Regions from separate parts of the Bradyrhizobium sp. UFLA05-153 genome, predicted to be linked through region 2. Evidence: predicted binding sites of a transcription regulator. Region 2 holds the regulator's gene; the other holds the start of a gene.
What was found. Region 2 encodes LexA, which represses DNA repair genes until DNA is damaged. Its sites were predicted from a motif close to TGTTCNNNNTGTGTTCNG; they were not measured.
Positions count from the first base shown of each region.

Region 1: a site for LexA is predicted at 4,430-4,447, ahead of Q2941_RS28445 (ATP-dependent Clp protease adaptor ClpS). Genes of this name have one in related genera too.

Region 1 covers NZ_JBBIAM010000056.1:1,159-8,288, reverse strand. Annotated here, with positions in the region: gene Q2941_RS28460 (tannase/feruloyl esterase family alpha/beta hydrolase) at 1-1,248, shown strand, start outside; gene Q2941_RS28455 (Hsp20/alpha crystallin family protein) at 1,317-1,844, opposite strand; gene Q2941_RS28450 (host attachment protein) at 2,098-2,547, shown strand; gene Q2941_RS28445 (ATP-dependent Clp protease adaptor ClpS) at 2,673-4,397, opposite strand; gene Q2941_RS28440 (DHA2 family efflux MFS transporter permease subunit) at 4,505-5,896, opposite strand; gene Q2941_RS28435 (HlyD family secretion protein) at 5,838-7,106, opposite strand.
Region 2 covers NZ_JBBIAM010000088.1:3,933-11,062, reverse strand. Annotated here, with positions in the region: gene Q2941_RS36135 (molybdopterin molybdotransferase MoeA) at 1-1,207, shown strand, start outside; gene lexA (transcriptional repressor LexA) at 1,383-2,081, shown strand; gene Q2941_RS36125 (hypothetical protein) at 2,129-2,455, shown strand; gene Q2941_RS36120 (hypothetical protein) at 2,670-3,107, shown strand; gene Q2941_RS36115 (ComEC/Rec2 family competence protein) at 3,116-5,395, opposite strand; gene Q2941_RS36110 (DUF2171 domain-containing protein) at 5,489-5,722, opposite strand; gene Q2941_RS36105 (MFS transporter) at 6,080-7,130, shown strand, end outside.

The sequences.
Region 1 (7,130 bases), on a different contig from region 2:
TCGCCGCTGGCGCGCGGCTTCGTCACCTACGGCACCGATTCCGGCCATGGGACCAAGCCAGGCGAGCCGCCCCAGGCCTTCGCGCTCAACGACGAAGCGTTCGAGAATTTTGCGCACCGCGCCTACAAGAAGGTGCGCGATGCCGCCGTCGCGCTGATGGAGCGCGCCTACGGCAAAAGACCGCAGAAGATGTACTTCATGGGCTCGTCCGAGGGCGGCCGCGAAGGGCTGACCATGGCGCAGCGCTATCCCGAGGATTTCGACGGCATTTTTTCGCGCGTGCCCGTCATCAACTGGGTCGGCTTGCAGCATGCCGGCACCCGGTCGGGGCTGGTGACCATGGGCGACGCCTGGATTAGGCCGGCCCAGGTGAAGCTCGTGGGTGACGCTGTGCGCGCCGCCTGCGACAAGGCCGACGGCTCCGACGATGCGCTGGTGCAGGATCCCGTCGATTGCAAATCGACCTTCAAGCCACAGAAGCTGCGCTGCGCGAGCGAGCGGAATGGCGATCAATGCCTCACCGACCCGCAGATCAAGGCGATCGACACGCTGCATGGTGCTTACAAATTCCCGTTCCCGCTTGCCAACGGCCTCGATGATTACCCGGGCTGGGGCGTGTCGGGCGAGGACACGCCGTCCGTCGGCCCGACCGGCGGATGGACAGCGTGGTGGCTCGGCACGGCACCGCCTGCGCAGCCGCCGGCACCGAACAACGGGATCGCCTGGATCTACGGCGCCGGCACCATTCAGTATGTCTTCGCCCGCGATCCCAAGCTCGACGTCACCACCTACAAGCCCGAAGACCACAAGGCGCGGCTGCTCGAAATCTCCCAACTGATGGATTCGACCAATCCCGATCTCAGCCGTTTTCGCGCTCATGGCGGCCGCCTGATCGTGCTCGAGCATATGGCCGACTATGCGCAGAGCCCCTATGCCGGCATCCGCTATTTCGAGAACGTCGAGCGCCTGATGGGCTCGGCGACGACGGACTTGTTCGCAAGGCTCTACACGGCGCCCGGCGTCGACCATGTCGGCTCCGGTGCGCCGGCCAATGTCGATATGCTGAGCGTGCTGCTCGACTGGGTCGAGAAGGACAAGGCGCCCGGCGATCTCGAGGTCACCGAGCAGAAGGTCGAGGCGCCGGCGTTTTCTGTTGTGCGCGCGCTGCCGCTGTGCCGCTGGCCAGCCTGGCCGCATTACAAGGCGGGGCCGGTGACGGACTCGGCAAGCTTCTTCTGCGCGCAGTGACGGAGCACGCCGGACGCGGATAGCTGGTGCGAGGCTGCCGGGACCGCCAGCCTCGCGTGAACCGATCGTCAGGCCGCCTTGACCTCGATCTTCTTGGCAGGCTTCTGCGCCTCCGCGGTCTTGGGCAGCGTCACCTTGAGCACGCCGCTCCTGAACGAAGCTTCGATCTTGTCGGCCTCGACATCCTCCGGCAGAGCGAACGTGCGCTCGAAGGAACCATAGCGGCGCTCGGAGACGTAATAGTCCTTCTGCTTCTCCTCTTTCTCGACCTTCTTCTCGCCCTTGATGGTGAGACCGCCATTGGCGAGGTTCACCTCGATGTCCTTCTCGTCCATGCCGGGCAGCTCGGCCGTGATCTCATAAGCCTTGTCGGTCTCGGCGACATCGACGGCCGGTGCGCTCACGAGCTTCTGCGCGAGACTGCGCTCGAGCCCGGTGAGCGAGCGGAACGGCCGGCGCCAGAAATCGTCGCGACCAAAATCCTCGAATAGGCGGTCGACCTCGCCGCGGAGCGTCTCGAACGGGTTCCACGTTCCGCCGGAGAACACCGGTTCGTTGGTCTTCTTGGTCACCGGAAGCTTGGTTTCGTCGGCCATGATTTCTCTCCTTCATCTCTTCCCTTGAGAGACTAGAGTTCATTCGATGATCAAACGTCCACCTGTTCTCGCGACCAGTCGTTGATTTCTCTCAAATTCGCTGGACACCGCGCCGGACGTCGCGGGCAAGTTCCCGTGCTTACACATTGGTAAGCACAGCACACGCATCTTGCCGCCGCAGGCTCGCGTTGATTTGAATCAACCCGCTGGCGGGTGAACGGTTGAATGTCGAAGCGAAAGCTGGAGCGTCGACATGAGCGGCCTGGTGATCCCCCACGGTGCCTTCGTCTTCATCGGCGACGGCTGCAAGGCGCTGTTCCTGCGCAACGAAGGCAATCCCGCGCAGCCGAACCTGAAAACCGAGGACGTGTTCGCGGATGAGAATCCGCCGACGCGCGAGCAGGGGACCGATCGTCCCGGCCGTCTCAACAAGCCGACAGGGCAAAGGGCGGCCGTCGAGCCGACCGACTGGCACGATATCGAGGAGCATCGTTTCGCGCGGCGGGTCGCAGCCGCGATGGAGCAGCTCGTCCGCGAGCGCGACGTGAAGGCGCTCGTCGTCATTGCACCGCCGCGCGCACTGGCGGACCTGCGCGACGCGTTTCACGCGGACGTCAAGGCACGCATCGTCGGCGAACTGCCCAAGGACCTGACGCGGCTTCCGGTCGGCGACATCGCCCGTCATCTCGCGGCGGAGTACTAGACCACTCTAAAGCGCGATGAGATTGGGATGAATCGTCATCGCGCTTTAGGCTCTTGTTTGAGCATGATCTTTCGGAAAACCGCTTTACACTTTTCCGGATCATGCTCCAGCGGCGAGAACGGTCATCATCCCGCCGCCATCGCCTGCGCGCCGCCGAGTAGCTGCGCATTGAGGCGACCGCCGGAGAACAGCATGTCGTCCAGCGCCTCATCGATGTCGGCGGAGATGACGGAATTGCCGCCGTCGCGGGCCAGGCTCGCCTGTGCCAGCCGCCGCATCAATTCCTTGATGAAGGCGCAGCTCGTGCCCGCACTGCGCTGCGCCGCTTCGGTGACGATGGCGTCATCGAGCGGCAGCCCCTTGCCGTAGAGCCGTACCAGCTTGCGGCGGCCGATCTCGTCGGGGAGAGGCACTTCGATGGCCTGGTCGATGCGGCCGGGCCGGCCGGCTAGCGCACCTTCGAGGTCCTCCGGCCGGTTGGTGGTCAGGACGAACAGGATGTCTGCGTCCTCCTTCAGCCCGTCCATCTCGTTGAGCAATCTGTTCAGAAGGGATTCCTCGCACGGCCCCATGTCATCGCGATCGCGGGCGATGAGATCGACATCCTCGATCACCACCATCGAGGGCTGAAGGAGCCGCGCCAGGCTCATATAAGCGCCGAGAAGGCCCATTTGCTCGGCGGTGATGATCAGGGTCGTATGCCCGGGCAGGTGCGTCCCGAGATAGCGGATGGTGTGGGTCTTGCCGGTGCCCGGGGGGCCGTACAGCAAAACGCCTTTGCGCGTCGACTGGCCGAGCCGGCGCAACTGATCGCGCGTGCCGACGAATCTCAGGACATTGCGATCAAGCAGCCGCAAGGTCTGCTCCGGCAGGATCACCTCGTCGCGTGCGACCGGCGGCAGGCGATGTACGGTGATGCCGCGCGAGCGGCCGCGATAATCGCTGTCGGCGTCGAGCGAGAGGATCTTGCCACGATAGGTGCGCGCGGCCTGCACGGCCTGCTCCAGCTCGCCGAAGCATCGTTGGACGAGGGCTGCGCCCGCGGCGCCCGATGGTACGGCGATTTCGATCCGGATGCCAGGCTCGCGGCTGAACTCGCGATGCGCACAGAGCAGCACGGCGTAGCGGAGATCGCCCTGCGCGCACAGCCACAGCCCGTTGCCGAGGCACTTGACCGGGTTCTTCTCGCCAATGTCGACATCGAAATACTGGAGCGGCGCAATCGCCTGCGCATGGCGCCCGTCACGCAGAAGCCTTGCAATCGACAGCGTCCCGTAGCGTTGCTCGTCGTTGATGCCGAACAGCCGGATTGCGGAGGCGAACAGCCGGTCGATGGCCGCCTGAACGTCTGCGCGCATGTGACCGGGAAACTGGCGGACCGTGGTCACGAGCTTGCTGCGCGGAACGCCGGCAAAATGCCGGTCCAGAACCTCGCAGGCATATCCGAACTCCTCTTCTTCCGGCCTATTGCCGGTGTTGCCTGCCGCACGCATGCACTCGCTGCACAGCCAGATCGTACGGCTCCCGAGGCGCACGTCGGTCTGCGCCTCGGGCTTGCCGCAAAGCTCGCAAGTCGTCTTGACCGGTTCGAGCGTGATCCGCAGACCATGACCTGCAAATTGAATGTGCTGGAGCGCGGATTTCAGCAGAGCATCGGCGACGGACCGCGGGTAAGGGCCGCAACCGGCTTTGTCCTCTTGCTCGATCCGGGTCATCAGCGCGAGCGCCTCACGCTCCGACTTGCCGAAAACCCGGCGCAGCAACTCGATCACAAATTCTTCCGGCGTATCTTCGTCATCGTGAATCACGAGCTGGGCCGGCCCGCTATCGCTGTGCATATCACTCATCATGAAATTAACTCGTGCTACAACCTGTGCTTGAATGGAACAAAGAAAGAACACAAAAAGTAGCGGCCGTCAAGCGTGACGGCCGCTCAAAAAAACCGGATGATTGAAGCCTAGTGCGCCGGCCCGCCCGCCGCCTTGACCTGCCGCGTCAGCAGCACGGCGATCGCGGCCAGTACCAGCACCACCCCGATCACGGCAAAAGTGTCGGAAAAGCCCATCACCAGCGCCTGGCGCTTGACCAGCTTGCCAAGGGCGATGACGGCCTGCTCATGCGCGGCGTTCGGGTCGGGCACGCCGTGGGCCATGAAATAGTTCGTGAGCTGCGCGATGCGTCCGCGGACCTCTTCGCGGCCGAGCGTCACCGACTGGCCGATGACGTTGGAGTGAAACTGCTCGCGCTTGGTGATGATGGTCGCGAGTACCGCGGTGCCGATCGCGCCGCCGACGTTGCGCATCATATTGGAGATGCCGGAGGCGGCGCATGTGTATAAGAGACAGGTCCAGGCCAGCACGTTGCCGATCTGCTCGGCATTGTAGCCCTGCACCTGACCGAGATAAGCGGGCAGGAGGTAGACCGAGCCGAACAGGGCGAAGCCGAGGAAGACCGCGGCGATCGTGCCGACGCCGAAATTCCACTGCGTCAGTAGCCGCAGGCGCAACAGCGGCTTCTCGACGACCAGCTCGATATAGATGAACAGCGAGAGGCTGATCGCAGCGGTAACGGCAAGCCGCACGATGAAGGGCGAGCCGAACCAGTCGTCCTTGTTGCCCTCCTCGAGCACCGCCTGGAGGGATGCCAGGCCAATCGCCATGGTCACGATGCCGAACCAGTCGCCGTCGCGCAGCAAGCCGAGCTGAAGCGGCTGGCGCTCCAGCGCGAAGAACAGCGTGGTGACCATGATCGCGGTCGGCACGACGTTGACGAAGAAGATGGTCTGCCAGCCGTAATTCTCGGTGAGATAGCCACCGATCGTCGGGCCGATCGCTGGCGCAAAGGTCACCGCCAGCGAGAACATCGCAAGGCCAATCGGCTGCTGGCCCTTGGGCAGCTTGGTGAACACGAGCGTGAAGGCCATCGGGATCAGCACGCCGCCGAAGAAGCCCTGCAAGCCGCGCATCGCGATCATCGAGGGCAGGTCGTGGGTGAAGGCGCAGGCGACGGAGAATGCCGCAAACAGCGTCGCGAAGCTCAGGATGATATTACGGAACGAGAAGACCCGCGACAAATAGTCGGTGAGCGGGATCACGATGATCTCGCCGATCAGGTATGACGTCGAGATCCAGGAGCCATTGTCGACTCCGGTGCCGATGCCGCCCTCGATATTGAGCAGCGAGGCGTTGGTGATCTGGATGTTCAGGATCGCCATGAAGGCGCCGATCATCGCAGCGAACACGGCGATCCAGATCGTGGCGCTGGCGCGGTTCGGATCGGCGCTGGCGCGATCAGGCGTCGCGGCCGGAATCAAGCGTGCGGGCGCTAGGATTGTGAGGCTGTTGGACATGGCGCGACCCTCCGGAGGTCTGGTTTGCCTTGGTCTGGTTTGCCTTGGGTGAAGTCACTGCCAGCGCGGCGGGCGCGCTGGAACGCGTCGCAATCGTCGGGATCACGGACATGCCCGGACGCAGCGCGATCGACGGCGCGTTCTCGGCATCGAGCGCGATCCTGACGGGGATCCGCTGAACCACCTTGGTGAAGTTGCCGGTGGCGTTGTCCGGCGGCAGCAGTGCGAACTCCTGGCCGCTCGCGGGCGCGATGGAATCGACATGGCCGTGCACGACATGGCCCGGGAACATGTCGACCTCGATGTCGACGGTCTGGCCGGCATGCACGTTGGTGAGCTGGGTCTCCTTGAAATTGGCGACCACATAGGCGCCGTCGGCCGGCACGATCGACATCAACTGCGTGCCGGCCTGGACGAACTGGCCGACGCGAAGCGTGCGGTTGCCGACCACGCCGTCGATCGGAGAGACGATTTTCGTGTAGCCAAGATTGAGCTCGGCCTGGTGCTGCACGGCTTCCGCGCGGGCGAGGGCGGCCATGGCCTGCACGATCTCGGCTTTCAACAGGTCGACCTGCTTGAGGGCGGAGGCGAGATTGGCGGTGTCGCGCTGAATCGCGGCGTTCGCACCGGCATCGCGCGCCTGCGCCTGCTGCGCATTCTGCACGCTGCCGAAGCCCGACGCAGCGAGGTCCGTGTAGCGCTTGTTCTCCTGGCTCGCGAAGGTCTTGGCTGCAGTGTCGACGTCGATCGTCGCCCTGGCCGCCGCGATCACCGCCTGCTGAACCTCGAGCTGCGCCTCCTTGCTCGTGATGGTGGCGCTCGCGGCCGCAACGTCGGCCCGGGCCTGGTCGAGTGCGACCTTGAAGTCGCGGTCGTCGATCCGGGCCAGCACCTGGCCAGCCTTCACTTGCTCGTTATCGGCAACCTGCACCTGGACCAGGTAGCCGCTGACCTTCGGTGCGATGGTGGTGTTGTCGGCCTTCACATAGGCGTTATCGGTGGAGACGAGGAAGCGGCCGACCGTCCAGTAGTCCCAGCCATACCAACTCGCACCGGCTAGCGCCGCGGCCGCGACACCCGCCAACAACAGCTTGCGAAAGTTGAGCTTTCTGGGCGGGGCGGACGGCGTTTCCACGGGCAGCAGGCTCTCCGGAACGCTGGCCGGAATCCCTGTGGTTTCGATCTTGGATGGGCTGGTGTGGACGGTCATGGCCGGCTCCCTGAATTAGGAAAC
Region 2 (7,130 bases):
CCTGATGCCGGTGTCCGATGCCCTCGCCGCGGTGCTTGCGGGCGTCGTGCCCGTGGCTGAGGAGATGGTCGCGCTGGATGCAGCCTACCACCGCGTGCTCGCGCGCGACGTCGCGGCCAGGCGCACGCAGCCGCCGCAGGCGATGTCGGCGATGGACGGCTATGCGGTGCGCGCCACCGACGCGGCGAAGGTGGGCGCAGAGATCACCGTGATCGGCGAGGTCGCGGCCGGCCGGCCGTTTGCGGGAACGGTCGGCGCGAGCCAGGCGGTGCGGATCTTCACCGGCGGCGTGGTGCCCGATGGCGCGGACGCGGTGGTGATCCAGGAGGACACCGTCGCTGACGGCAAGCGCGTCACGATCAAGGAGGCCGCGATCGTCGGACGGCACATCCGCCCCGCCGGCGTCGATTTCCGCGAGGGCGACGTGCTGCTCCGACAGGGAGCCCGGCTGACCGAACGCGACCTCTCACTCGCCGCCGGCATGAACCATCCGGAGCTTGCCGTCCGCCGCCGGCCCAGGGTCGCGATTCTCGCGACCGGCGACGAACTGGTGATGCCGGGCTCGACGCCCGGCGCGGGCCAGATCGTTTTTTCCAACGGCTACGCCTTGCACGCGCTGGCGCGGGCCGAGGGCGCCGAAACGTTCGATCTCGGCATTGCAGCCGATACCGTTGCGGCGACCACCGCCGGTATCCGCCGGGCCCGCGAGAGCGGCGCCGACATCCTGATCACGACCGGCGGGGCCTCGGTCGGCGACCACGATCTGGTCAGGCCTGCGCTTCAAGCCGAAGGCTTCGAAATGGCGTTCTGGAAAATCGCGATGCGGCCGGGCAAGCCCATGATGCACGGCCATCTCGGCGCGATGCGGGTGATCGGCCTGCCCGGCAATCCGGTGTCGTCCTATGTCTGCGGCTTCCTGTTCATGGTGCCGTTGATTCGCGCGCTTGCGGGCCGCTCGCGCGTTCATCACCGCCTCGAGCGCGCCGTGCTCGGGCGCGACGTCGGGCCCAACGATGTCCGCGAGGACTATCTGCGCGCCAGGCTCGAGGAGCGCGAGGACGGCACGCTCGTGGCCGTTCCGGTCAACCACCAGGACTCCTCGCTGCTTGCGAATCTCGCTATGGCACAGGCACTTCTCGTGCGCGCGCCATTCGCGCCAAAGGCCGAAGCAGGCACGCCTTGCGAGGTGTTGCGGCTGCCCTTGTGAGTGCGATCTGATTCGCGCGTGACGCGAACTTCGCCGCGTTCACACAAAATTAAGTGGTTGCGGAACACATATCGAACATATAGTGTCCGTTCATGATTTGTTTCGAGCATCTAGCGGCTTCTGCTGAATCTGACGTCTCGGAATCGAACGACATCAACCGGGGGACTTGGTCGAGATGTTAACGCGCAAACAATACGAGCTTCTGCGGTTCATCAGTGAGCGCCTCAAGGAAAGCGGCGTGCCGCCCTCCTTCGACGAAATGAAGGACGCGCTCGATCTGCGCTCGAAGTCGGGCATCCATCGCCTGATCACCGCGCTGGAAGAGCGCGGCTTCATCCGTCGCCTGCCCAACCGCGCGCGCGCCATCGAGGTCATCAAGCTGCCCGAGCTTCAGGCTGCAGGCGCCGGCCGCCGCGGCTTCACGCCGAGCGTCATCGAAGGCAATCTCGGCAAGGTGCGGGGCCCAAGCGCTACTGTCGACGAGGGCGAGCGTCCGGTCGCCGTGCCCGTGATGGGACGGATCGCGGCCGGCACGCCGATCGAGGCGTTGCAGACCCGCAGCCACACCATCAGCGTACCGCCGGACCTGCTCGGCTCGGGCGAGCACTATGCGCTCGAAGTGCGCGGCGATTCGATGGTCGACGCCGGCATCCTGGATGGCGACATGGCGCTGATCCAGCGCAACGAGACCGCGGATACCGGCGACATCGTGGTGGCGCTGATCGACGACGAGGAAGCGACGCTCAAGCGCTTCCGCCGCCGCGGTGCGTCGATCGCGTTGGAGCCCGCGAACACCGCCTATGAGGTGCGCATCCTGCCGCCGAACCGGGTGAAGATTCAGGGCAAGCTGATCGGGCTGTACCGGAAGTACTGATTGCCCGGCAGATTGCCGGCCATCGCGCAGCGACGCGGGCGGACGGATTGTCCGCTCCGGCGGAATGGTGTTTCCGCTTCCACCGCGATTATCCTCACACCTGCGCAGAGCTAATCCTCAAGCACCGCAAGCGCGAATGCGCGGTGCACGATAAAGAGGAAAAAACCGTGCGACAGATGATTTTGGGCGTGTTCTCGGCGGCCTTGCTCGCGGGCTCGGCCTCCGCGAGCGATGCAGCGCAACACCACTGTGCCATCCGCAAGACGGAGCACGCGGTAACCAGCGCGCCATTCCGCAATTCCAACAATGCGATCGCACCCGCGCCGCAGGTGAGCTGGCCCTATTCAGGGTACTCCGCTCCTGCCGGCCGCTGATGGAAGCTCGCGTGAGTGAATGGTGTGAACCAAGATAGACTAACAGCGAGAGGCTTTGTTCCTGGTTTGCCGGGAAAGATAATGTGATCGGGCGACGCGCACACGGGCCGCAGATTTGCCCACAAACGCGATACACTCGAAGGCTTCCAACTCTGATAGAGGCCTGCGCCTCCGGGGGGGCGCGGACCTGCTATCTCGCATGAGGAGCACTCCGATGTGTGACTACAGCCTACATGCCGTTGCGACCCGCCCCGCTCAAGTCGGCGAGACGATCGTCACGACAACCTTCCGCGGCACCTCGACGCGTGGATTTGCGTCGGAGCGTGATCTCTCGGTTGCCGTCTGCCTCCTGCCGGGCACCGAGCTCGCCTTCGCCGACAACGTCCGCTACGACAATCGCTGGATCTGGACACGCACCGTCAATTCCCGCGTCGGCAAGTTCGGCAAGGTCGATCCGCACATTCCCGATCGTCATCATGATGCGATCGAATTCCCCGACGGCAACTACGTGCTGGTGACGCAGCTCGTCGAGGGACAGCGTGCCACCGTTCTGCAATTGCCGGTGACGCAGCCGCTCGGCGAGAAGACAGAGCAGCCCGCCGTCGAGCAGCACACGACCACGACGCCTACGACACGCCTGCCGATCGGCTGACGCGTCTTTCAATCCTCGGCCTGCAGGTCGGCCTCCGACGGCGTAGCGTCCTTGCTGCGTGGAGTAGCCGGCCGCGGTGCGAGGCTGAGCTCGAAATCGCTATCGCCGGCCTCAGCCGGCGACCAGGGGCGGTTTGCGCCCCTTGCTTTCACCGTTTGCAGCGTGAAACCGTCGCCCTCGCGCGATAGGGTGAGCGCGCCTTGCGTCTTCAGACGCTCGCGATCCACGACCATTGCCGCGCAATCGGTTGCTGCCGGCTTCGCCGTCACCACCAGCGCGGCGCGGCTGCAATCATCCGCCAGCGCGTCGACACGCAGCGAGAGCGCGACCAGACGACCATCAGCGAGCGGCGTCACGCAGCCGGCCTCGTCGCATGAGACGCCGTCGGCGAGCGAGGTAGCGGTTGCGCTGCGCGGATCGGCATCGGCTGCAAGCCACTCCTTGAGGAGAAAATTGTCCTTGCCGGTTCGGATCAGGTGCAGTTGGCGGTCCCTGCCGCGCACCGCGACGCTGTGGCCGTCGCCCGCGATCAGGATGTCGGGCTGGCGCACGTGCAGCGTCGAACCAATCGAGAGCGCGAGCACGATGGCGCCCGTCCAGCGCAGCGGCGTGCGCAACAGGCCCATCACGATGAGGCCGATGCTGGCGGCAATCAGCGGACCGGTGCCGAACGCGGCGATGCGGCCGACCGCGCCCGGCAACGCCGCGACCCAGCGCGTCACAACGACCATCCAGTCGATGCCGATCCCCATCAGCCACCAGAACACGCCATCGAGCCCGAACGGCGCTGCGATCAACCCCAAAAGTCCGGCGGGCATCACCAGCGCCGAGACCACCGGCATCGCCGCGAGATTGGCGAGCACCCCGTAAGGCGTGACGCGGTGGAAATGGAAGGCGGCATAAGGTGTCGTCGCAAGCCCCGCGATCAGCGAGGCCATCAGCAGCATGACGAGCTCGCGGCCGCCCCACAGCGCGATGCGCGCTGTAGCGGAGTGATCGGGCGAGGCAAACAGGTTCGGCATACCGATGTGCACCAGCGCGACGAGGCCGAGAGTCGCAGCAAACGACATCTGGAAGCTCGGATGCACGAGAGCCTCCGGCGCGACCGCGAGCACGATCATCGCGGCAACCGCGAGCGTGCGGAAGGTGATGGCACGCCGATCAACCATCACCGCGATCAGCACCACCGCCGTCATGAAGAACGAGCGCTGCGTTGCAACCTCCGCGCCGGACAGCAGCAGGTAAAATGCGGCCGCCACCAGCGCAGCCGCAGCCGACCATTTCTTGATCGGATAGCCCACTGCAAATCCCGGGATCAGCGCCAGCAGCGCGCGCACCGCAAAGAACACCACGCCGGCGACGACGGCCATGTGATAGCCGGAGATCGACAGCACGTGCCCGAGGCCCGAGATGAACATGGCATCGTTCACGGGCTCGGTGATTGCGTCGCGCCGCCCCGTGAGGAGCGCGGTGGCGATCGCGCGGTTGTCGCCGTCGAGCGTGGCGCGGATGCGCGCGTCGATCGCGTCGCGCAGGCCTTGCATGATCGCAGCATAGCGCAGCCGCAGGCCTCCGGTCTCCGGTGGCTCAGCGACCGTGATCGCCCCCATCGCAAAGCCTGACGCGCCGATGCCCTGAAAAAACATGTCGCGAGCGAAATCGTAGCTGCCGGGCCGCAAGGGCGCGAGCGGCGGCATCAGGCGCGCCTTGAGTTGCACGAAGCTGCCGACCTCCGGTGCCGTGCCCTTGCGCACCGACAGCCGCACACGCTCGAGCTGGATGTCGCCGCGCGGCGCCTCCATCGCACTCACCCGAAGCACGAAGCGGTCGGTGCGCTCGCGGATATCGCGCGTCTCTACGAAGCCGGACAGCGCCACCGAATAGAGCGGCTTCGCCAGCACGGTGTGCGCGATGCGCGCGGTCTTCCAGGTCGCCGTGGCAAAACCTGCGGCGATCGCTGCGATCATGATGGCGGGTGCGAACAACCGGCTCCGCCGCAACAGCACGCTAGCCACCATGAGCACCAGCGCCGTGATCACGGCGACCGAGAGCACGGGTTCGTGGTCGGCGGCAAAATAGAGAGCAATTCCGGTACCGAAGGCCACGGGCACCCACGGCAGCAGCCGCCCCGCGCCGGCTTCCGCCCTGGCCCATCCACGCAACGTCTCGGCCAGCGACGACCACGCGCCAAAGCCCGCCGGCACAAGGCCGCCGGCCGAAGCCGCACGGCCTACAGGCCATGTCCCGGCGATCCCTTGCGAGCGGTGTGGCCGGGAAGGCTCCGCCATTCCTGCACCTTACAATACGCGACGGGTGCGGAGGCTACCGGAAGGTGTTGGGACGCGAATAGCGGAACGGAAAGGGAACCAGCTCGAGGACCGCTACTTTTCCTCTTCCATCGTCACGGCAACCGCCGCCTTGGCGGAGAGCCGGACCTTGTTGCCCTCGACATCGGCAACGAGGCCCTTGTCGATGAAGTGATGATGGCCCTTGTGGCTGCCCTCACCGCTGTCCTTCCTGGTCAGCTTGATGCGGTTGCCTTCGACACGGTCGACGGTACCGATATGAACGCCGTCGGCGCCGATCACTTCCATATGTTCTGCGATGTTTTGCATGCCAGTATCCTTCTCTGGTCCCCTCACAACGCCTGGAACCCCTTTTCTGTTCGTTGCCCTTGCGGCCTCCTTCGCAAACGCGCCGTGTCAGGTCGATTGCGCCGAAAGTCTCATAAGTTGCCAGCCCCTGGTGGGACTACACTATGTGTTCCCCGCCTCCCCGACAGACGGGCAAGGCAGTGGTGGCTCGCGGTTCTAAGGCCGCTGGAGCTCTCCTCAGGTGACGGAAAACGCGCCTGAGGTCAGACGTTGCAGACGCAACTCTTTGAACTGACGCCTGCAACGCCGCGCATCACGCTCTTCCCGCGAGAAGATGACCGCTGAAACAAGCGAGGAGACGTTATGAAACGATAGGAGTTGCACATGCAGGTACCGAGTGATTTTCGCCGCGTGATCATTGCTGCATCGGTGGGAAACGTCATCGAATGGTATGACTTCTATATCTTTGGCAGCCTGGCCGCGGTTCTGTCGGTCAAGTTCTTCGAGCAATCCCACCCGGTTGCAGCCCTGCTCAGCACGATCGCGCTTTTCACCGCAGGATTTCTGATCCGTCCGCTGGGGGCGTTCCTGTTCGGATGGATGGGTGACCGGGTCGGCCGCAAATATACGTTTCTCATTACGCTCAGCGGAATGGGACTAGGCACAGGCGCGATCGGATTGATCCCGACCTACCAGTCGATCGGCCTGACAGCCGCGTTCGTTCTGTTCGGTCTGCGCATGATTCAGGGCCTGTGCCTTGGCGGCGAATATGGCGGTGCCATTACCTACGTTGCCGAGCATGTGCCGGACGACAAGCGCGGCTACTACACCGGCTGGCTGCAGACCTCTCCGACGCTCGGCATCGTGGTATCGCTGGCCGTGATCGTCCTCACGCGGACCTATGCCGGCACTGAGGCCTTCGACGCATGGGCGTGGCGCGTTCCGTTCCTGCTGTCCTTCCTGCTGGTGGCGATCGCGATCTATATCCGACTCCAGCTCCAGGAGACGCCGATCTTCCAGGAGATCAGGGCCCGCGGCCAGATGACGACGAATCCGTGGAAAGAGGCCTTCCTCAGTTCGAACATCAAATATATTGGGATCGCCACTGTGGTCCTGATCGGACAGGGCGTGGTCTGGTACAGCGGTCAGTTCTGGGCGCTGTACTTCCTGCAGCAGGTCTCCAAGGTGGACGCGCTGACCTCCGCCTACATCGTGGGAGCCGCCCTGCTCATTGCAACGCCGAGCCTGATCTTCTTTGGCTGGCTGTCGGATCAGATCGGCCGCAAGCCAGTGATCCTCGGCGGCATGCTGCTCGCCGCGGTCACGTATTATCCGCTGTATCTGTGGTTGGGAACGGTGACGCAGCCCGGAAACATCAACTACGCAACCGCGACCTTCATCATCTTCATCCTCGTTTGCTATGTCGGGA